DNA from 2 places in the Bacillus paranthracis genome. Region 2 is predicted to be linked to the other one. Evidence: riboswitches for the same ligand, from Rfam matches in the RefSeq annotation. Region 2 holds a riboswitch; the other holds the start of a gene.
What was found. Region 2 has a riboswitch for thiamine pyrophosphate ahead of tenA (thiaminase II). Riboswitches for the same ligand answer to the same signal wherever they lie in the genome.
Positions count from the first base shown of each region.

Region 1: it holds a riboswitch for thiamine pyrophosphate, as region 2 does, so the genes downstream of both, thiM (hydroxyethylthiazole kinase) here and tenA (thiaminase II) in region 2, are expected to answer to the same signal.

Region 1 covers NZ_CP101135.1:452,726-457,025, reverse strand. Annotated here, with positions in the region: gene NLJ82_RS02325 (alpha/beta hydrolase) at 1-225, opposite strand, end outside; gene thiE (thiamine phosphate synthase) at 305-964, opposite strand; gene thiM (hydroxyethylthiazole kinase) at 981-1,787, opposite strand; TPP riboswitch at 1,860-1,969, opposite strand; partial or broken gene NLJ82_RS02310 (toprim domain-containing protein) at 2,238-2,558, shown strand; gene NLJ82_RS02305 (stage II sporulation protein M) at 3,245-3,775, opposite strand; gene NLJ82_RS02300 (ABC transporter ATP-binding protein) at 3,765-4,300, opposite strand, start outside.
Region 2 covers NZ_CP101135.1:2,424,946-2,429,245, reverse strand. Annotated here, with positions in the region: gene NLJ82_RS12395 (RNaseH domain-containing protein) at 1-613, opposite strand, end outside; partial or broken gene NLJ82_RS12390 (TenA family transcriptional regulator) at 1,007-1,126, opposite strand; partial or broken gene NLJ82_RS12385 (helix-turn-helix domain-containing protein) at 1,107-1,277, opposite strand; gene tenA (thiaminase II) at 1,491-2,180, opposite strand; TPP riboswitch at 2,304-2,409, opposite strand; gene ddlB (D-alanine--D-alanine ligase) at 2,484-3,398, opposite strand; gene pdxR (MocR-like pyridoxine biosynthesis transcription factor PdxR) at 3,566-4,300, opposite strand, start outside.

The DNA.
Region 1 (4,300 bases), 2.0 Mb from region 2:
ATTCCACCAAATCCCCTTTTCTAAAGCTTCGTTTAAACTAACAATCGCTTCCTCATACTTACCTTCTGCCGAAAGTGCACACACTTCCCAAAAACTAGTTTTTTCTATTCTTTCAGGAAACTCCCTTTTTGCTTTATCTATGCATCTATAAATCGCTTCGAATTCTCTTTTTTCGAATAAACGAAACAACTCATTTTGCAACTCTATAAACCGTTTCCTTTTCAAACAATCCTCCCCCTTTTTCTAACTATCGATATCAAAACATAAAAAGCTATGTAGCGTTTTAATACTACATAGCCTTCTTCTACAAACTGTTACTCACTTCCTCTACTAGCCTCTTCGTACTTTCATACGCAGATTCAGCTAAACTAATCGCTGAAATAACTGAAACACCATCCGCACCTGCTTCTATAACCGAAGCGGTATTTTCAATTGAAATGCCCCCAATTCCGACAATCGGTATTGTAATTCCTTGTTCTCTAAAATGAGCTAAACCTTTCGTTCCTTGCACTGCTTTCGTATCTTTTTTCGTACTCGTTGGAAAAATAGGTCCTACACCTAAATAGTCAGCCCCATTTTCAATTGCCCAGCGTGCTTCTTCAATTGTATGTGTAGATACACCAACAATCTTATCACCCATTTTTTCACGAACAGAGGTAATTCCTTCATCATCTTGCCCAACATGCACGCCATCTGCATCTAACTCGAGAGCTAGTTCCACATCATCATTTACAATGAACGGTACACCGTACTCCTTACAAATTGCTTGTAGTTCTTTTGCAAAACAAATGCGTTTCTCTTCCGTTAAAGCGCCTTCCCCCTTTTCACGAAATTGAAAAATTGTTATACCACCTTCAAGTGCCTCTCTCAATACTTGCAGTGGATCCTTCGTACAATTGTTACTTCCCATAATAAAATATACGGATAACAACCTAGACATTTCTGACTTTGAAATACGTGACATTTATTTTCCCTCCTTACTATATAACCTCAATTTCCCCATACTTCTCTATATCACCTGAAGTCGTATTCGCTAACTGATTCAAAAATTCAATTTGAAAACTACCAGGTCCTTTTTCCACTGTCTTAGCGGCTGCCAGTTCTGCCGCTACCCCATAAAACGTTAATGCCGCTACCGCTGCCTTTACATAATCCTTTTCTACCGCTACAAATGCTCCTATTACAGAAGTTAGTAAACAACCAGTTCCCGTAACTTTCGTTAAAATAGGATGGCCATTTCGAATAACAATCGTTCGCTGCCCATCTGTAACAACATCTTCTTTCCCAGTAATTACCGCAACTGTATTCAATTCATCCGCTGCCTGCTTTGCAATACTTACGACATTACCATTTCCAGCACCAGCGTCTACCCCTTTAATTTCCCATCTCTCATTAATAACGTTCGCTATTTCAGCTGCATTTCCGCGAATAATCGCTAATTCAATTTCAGCCGGAATATGTCTCGCAACTTCTGTTCGATACGATGTTGCTCCTGCACCAACTGGATCAAACAGTACTGGTACATTGTTCACATTTGCTGATTTACCGGCAAGTAACATTGCTTCTACTTCTTCCGGACGAAGTGTTCCCATATTTAATACTAACGCTCCAGCAATGCTAGCCATTTCTGCCACTTCTTCTTTTGCATACGCCATTACAGGCGATGCCCCTAACGCTAACAAACCGTTAGCTGTAAAATTTGTTACAACAACATTTGTAATATTATGAACGAGCGGATTAGATTCTCTCACCAAATCCACTACTTTACTAATTTCTTTCCTATTCATCCTTCTCATCTCCTAACTATAGTTATGGGAGATACACAAAAAGGCACTTTGCGCGTACGCAAAGTGCCTGAACATGTGCTTTTACACTCTCCCTACGCTGGCATTATCCAACAGGTTCAAATGGTCAATGACGGACTAGTCATACTCTCAGTTTGTATCCACAAACTCCCATGTGTTTAGTATTCTTCTACTTCAAAGTCTACTCTTATTCTAGTAAAATAACAAGTTCTTTACTTTTCTATTTAATATAGAAGCAACTAATAAAACAATACGCATAATAACTATCTATTTCTCACAGTCTCATCATGGTGCATATTATGTTCTGTCACGATCATTCACTTTCAAACAGATGTTATCCCATTAAAAAACGTTCAAATCTGGAGCGAAACTGAATCTCAAGAAGATGTATGCTATAGTTAACGTATGGAAATTTGAAAGGATGTTTTAAATATGTCAAAAAGCGTTGTAATCGCTGAAAAGCCTTCCGTTGCACGAGATATTGCACGTGTACTGAAGTGCGATAAAAAGGGAAACGGCTACCTTGAAGGTAGTAAATATATTGTAACTTGGGCTTTAGGTCATCTCGTTACATTAGCAGATCCAGAAAGCTACGATGTGAAATATAAAAAGTGGAATTTAGAAGATTTACCGATGCTACCTGAGCGTTTGAAATTAACAGTTATTAAACAAACAGGGAAACAATTTAATGCTGTAAAAAGTCAGCTACTTAGAAAAGATGTAAATGAAATTATTGTAGCGACAGACGCTGGGTTATCTCTATAAAATATGCCTGTACAAAAATCCTAGAACATACCTAATCCTTTGTTTAATAAAGGCTATTTACTTTTTTATAATTGTACATAGTACTAAGAAAAAGGAAGATAATATAAAGCACTTTATATTCTAATTTAATCCAAGTGATATAGCTAATTTGATTCAATATATAATTAAAGAAATATTAATTCGTATATACTTTAAAACTATTTAAATGAATTTATCTATTCTACAAGCAAGTGATCCCGTCAAAATCCTTTGCCGATACGTTTAATTATTAGAGTTTGCTTCATTTTTACGACCGCCAAAAGATAATATACTCCTTGGTGTGTTACACATAGGATCAATGCAAGGATTACTACTTTTGAGGCCACTCTTCATTTTAGCATTTGAAATAAGTTATATGAGACAATTTAGACTTAGGGAAATCAACGATAAAGTGCAATTAATTAAGATAAGCCTCTCCACAAATTTGGGGTATTCTGTATTTTTGTGTAATTTCTGATTTGTAAAAAATTTATTAAAATAAAGCAATAACAGCCTTATGGCTTTTTTTATACGCATTTAAAATAACTTTTCTTTTAATGATATTACCACCTTCCTGATTCGATACCATCAATATTTACAAAAAACAACATACGAAGCTAGTAAAATAAAAAAGCCACCAAAGGGTGGCTGAGTAATTAAATTATATAACTTTTGTCGACTAATGACGGAGATAAATATGTTTCTAATAATGCGGCAACTAATAAAAGTAGTAAATCTATAATTAATAGCACTAAAAGATTTTTTCCTAATAAGATAAATGAATTCTTATTAAGTTCTTTCTTTCTAATCATGTTAACAATGCATACTGCTACAAATAAACCTATTGCTGCAGTGAAAAACATATTTATGATTTCAACTATTCCATGACCTGCAAAATAAGAATATGCTGTTTTTAAGGAAGTTTTTTCTACCAAACTATGAAAAGCAAATCCTAAAGAAAAAAACTGTTGGAACAGAAAAATCAAAGAAAAAAATCCGAAACTAATAATGGAAAATATGATTGTAGTAAAATGGATTTCAAAGTTAGTACTAAAAATAGTAATGAAAGAAGGCTGTAAATTGGGACTAAACTGTTCATTAGGAAGTAGTAAAAAACCCAAAAAGAAAAATGAGCTTCCTATAACTGAACAAGCAATAAAACAAATACTAAATAATTTAGGTTTCACAATTATCACTCTCCAGAACTACTTTATCGAGTTGCTCATCTCTTTTTAAAATTATTTTTTTATCTGAAAAATTCGCTACATCAGTATCTGTTGAATGAGTTGCATAAATTAAAATTGCTTTATGTTGAATTATATAATCCTTCAGATAATCTAGAGTAACTTTCCTCGACCTAATGTCAAAATTAACAAAAGGTTCATCAAGGAGAATTAAATTAGGCGAAGTTAGAAGAGCTAGTATTAATGATAGTTTTTGTCTAGTTCCTAATGATAATTCACGTGTATAAGTATTTTGATATTTATCGAGTCCAATCTCTTGAATGAGATGTTCTAAAGATGAATCTAATCTTTCTCTATTTAGGAAAGATAGTACCATATCTATTGTTTCAGAGGGTGTTAAATAATCGTATAAGAAAGGTGTATTACCAATTAATGAGACACCTGCAATATACTCTTTAAAATTTTCCTTTACTGAAAATTTATTTAGTATGAGTTCCCCATCAAATTTCGTCATTCCACCAATTATAT
Region 2 (4,300 bases):
ATGGAATGTTCTCTCCTCCGCGCGTTATATATTCGAACCGAAATACATAGGCGAAATAGTCTTGTGTTTTTTCATCTTTAATAGGCTCTGACATCGCCTCACAAATATTTTGTGATCTAAGAGGAGAAAAATATATATATTCTTCATTTATATTTTCTAATTGTACAGGACGTTCACAAAAAATATGTGAAATTAAAGCGGGCACCCATTTAGAATATACTTCCTTATCATGTAGTACTGTTAAATTAGAAATTAAATCGTAATGCCATTCATATTTTGGCGATTCTATTAATTTATTAGGTTTCCAATCATGAATAATCTCATACCAACTTTGGAAAATATAATCGAGTTGTTCTTTTCTAATAGGCTCTTTACACACAATCCACGGTGTATTTTCATTCAATACATATGGATTATGTTGAATAAATAATATATCAGAAAACATATCATATAATCTTTCATTCAATCGTTTCAACTTACTCGTTAATAAAAATGTCTTATAATGTATCTCTACAATATCGAGCCAATCAATAGGAAAATATATAAATGATACACTTTCGTTTAAAAGAGGTTCTACTATATTTTCAAATGTTAACAACTTTAATTTTTCCATAAAATGATTACTTCCTTTCTTCATTTTTCTTGATCACAAAAAAACTAAAGTATTATCACATAATTTAATTATTTAAAAGAATAGCAAATACCGCTTATCCGACTTATATATTAATGACATGACTCTGATAAAAGTTAAAAGAAATTTTCATACATATCCCTCCTTTTATACAACAAATATAATATATTAAGATTATACAATATTAGTCACGTATTGTATTTGGGATTTACAATAATTTTACAAAAGATTATAAAAGAGGTTGTCTCATAAGTCTCTTTCGAAGTAAAATCACATGAAATTGAAAAGGAAGAAACGTTATTAAATCAACGTTTCTTCCTTTCACTTTCTATTCGGTTTTGGCTAAAAAGCACCTTTTAGGACAGCCTCTTTTCACTATCCTATTACCTTTTTCGCTTCTTTATTCACTGACCACTGCTCTAATGTATAAGTCATTTCCCAAAATGAATATTCATATTGACTGCTAATAATAAAATGCTGTTTCACTGCGGTACGTACCATCTTTCTGTACGTTTCTTTTTAATTCTCGTGCAATAGAGGAGTGATGTCGCTTCAGAATGGCACCAATTTCTCTCGTTGAATGACCTAATTTATGAAGTGCTTCTAGTTGTCCACATTTAAACGTGGTAAAATGGGAATAGCTCATACTCGTCCTCCGTGTAAGTAAGTGGGGTGGTAACTTCTACTTTACACGAAGCAAGGTGAGTTTTTTTGTTTTTTTAGGTGTCGCACTTAATAATACAATTCGTCAAATTAAAAAAAGACGCATTTAGATTGATGCGCCTTTTTGCGATACTTCTTTTGTTAAATCATATACATAAGTATGATTCATACCTGTAAATAGCAATACCTCTTCTCTTTATCCTATTACGTTTTTCTCTTTTGTACTTACCGGCCACTTTTCTAATGTATAAGCCATTTCCCAAAATGAATATTCATATTGACTGCTAATAATAAAATGTTGTTTCATTCGATTTCGGTCTGCCTCTGTTACTTTTTCAGCTATTGCATCTAATCGTGTAATTTGCTCTTCAACTAGTGTTCGGAACCAATCGGATCCATAAGCAGAAATCCATTCCTTATAAATTGGCTCTTCTGGCTTACACTCTTTTAAACGCTCACCAATTTCATAATACAACCAATAGCAAGGTAAAATTGCTGCAATAATATCGCCTAAATGTCCTTCATACGCAGCACGATACATATGTGAAGTGTACGCATATGCAGTTGGAGCAGGGATAAAATTATCTTTTTCTTCTTGTGTTATCCCTAATTTCTTCGCAAAATTCTCATGTAAAGATAATTCCGCTTCATATGTATTTTGAGCATGGTGTGCCATACGAGCTGTCGTTTCTAATTCTAGTGCTTTTGCAGCTCCTAAAGTTTGTACTCTAGCAAAGTGACTTAAATAATACGAATCTTGAAGCACATAATAGCGAAAACTAGCTAAATCTAACGTTCCTTCACCAAGTTTTTTTACAAAAGGATGATGAAAACTAGCTTCCCAAATTGAGTCTACTTCTTTACGTAATGATTGTGAAAAAGTCATGTAAATCCCTCCAATTATGTATGAAATTTAAGTATTTACCCACCATTATTAAATCTGTAAAACAAAAAAACTTTCTTTACAAGCGTAAAGAAAGTGAAATTGACAGTATTTATACATGAAACAGCAATGTCTTTCCCACTTCCCTACGCTGGCATTAACCAGATCAGGTACTAAGAGTCTCAAATTCCCATTTGATCTCAGCCTATAATAGGCCCCCCTAGTGGATAAAATATTTAATTTTCGTATTGTATTCATCATAACATACTTCATGTAACTGTCAAAAGTTATTCATGATACCACTACTTAAAATCCTTCGTCTTTTCTTACTCTTAATGAAGTTTCAATAATCATATCTAATAGTTTACTATATTCAATTCCCGCTGCAGCTGCACTTTTTGGCAGTAAACTCGCTTGCGTCATCCCTGGTAATGTATTAATCTCCATTACATATGGAATACCATCCTTCACCATCATATCCACCCTTGCATAAACGCTGCATTTTAATGCTTTATAGCAAGCCAGTGACGCTTTGTTTACACGTTCCTTAAGTTCAGCTGGAAGTTCGATAACTTCTTCAATAGTACCTGCATCATCATATTTCGCATTGTAATCAAAGAACTCAGCTGCATGTCGAATTGAAATGATAGGTAACTGTTTTCCATCAAAAATGGAACATGTAATCTCATCACCTTTAATATACTTTTCTATTACTACTTCAGAATCCCATTCGAACACAGTTTCCAGCATTGAAATTAATTCGTCTTTATCATAGACAATCTTTACCCCAACACTTGAACCACCAGAGTTTGGTTTTACCACTAATGGAAATCCTAACTTATCTAACTCATCAAAATCCAAATCCTCCATTTTTGTAAGTTCAATCCAATCTGGTGTTTCTATTCCTTCATAACGTAAAATCTTTTTTGACATGTTTTTGTCCATACATATACCGCTAGATAACATATTACTTCCGCTATAAGGAATACCTAAACTTTCAAGCGTTCCTTGAACAGTTCCATCTTCTCCGTATTTTCCGTGTAATGCGAGCAGCGCAAAATCAATGTCTTTCGCTTTTTCGATTAAATCCATTTTTTCATTTAATGTAATTGGGACAATTTCATATTTATTTTTATCTAAATTTGCAATCATTTCATTTCCAGTCATAATGGATACTTGTTTTTCAGAGGATACTCCTCCCATAATAACGCCAATTCTCATTTCCTCAACTCCAAATTTCGTTTTTTATCCCGCATTAACGAGCAGTAAGACCCCCACCTCAAAATTCAGCGGAAGCAATGCAGTTAGGTGGGGGATCAACTGCCCGTAAAAGCCCGATTGGTGAGGGCTAATAATCAGTGGGGAATGAACCCCCCCTGATTAAAGTTTCACTTTATTGTATCACCGATTATTTTGATTCCCCGAACTATTTCTTCTTCTTTCAAACGTGAAAATCCTAATCGAAACGTGTTCGCTCCTCCTCCATCAGAATAAAACACATCTCCAGGAGAAAAAGTAACCCCTTGCTCATAACACTTTTGCAAAAGTGTGCGGGCATGAATTTTTTCTTCTAACTCTATAAATAAATGAAGTCCACCATCACCGGTCATTCTTTGAAACGGAATGTACTCGTTACACGCCCCAACAGCTAACTCATATTTTTTCTTATAAACAGACCTTGCCTTTTTTAAATATTTTTCAAAATATCCTTCATGTAAATATTGAAATAGGACAGCTTGATCTAAAGTAGATGTGTGAATAGTTCTTGCTCTTTTCACACTTTCTAAATAATGAATTAGTTCTTTATCTGCAATAATCCAACCTACACGCAAGCCAGGGAAAAGTACCTTTGAAAAGCTACTAATATAAATCACATTATTACCAGCACCAGCAAAAGTTAATAATGGTGCTAAATGTGAACCTGAATAACGTAATTCTTCATTAAATCCATCTTCTATAATAGGAATCTTATATTTTGAAAATAATCTCATCAGTTCCGTTCTTTTCTCTGAACTCGTCACAATGCCAGTTGGATTATGATAGGAAGGAATTAAATACGCAAAATCAAACTCTTTTTCACGCAAGCTTTTTTCAACTTGATTCGTATCAATACCATCTTCATT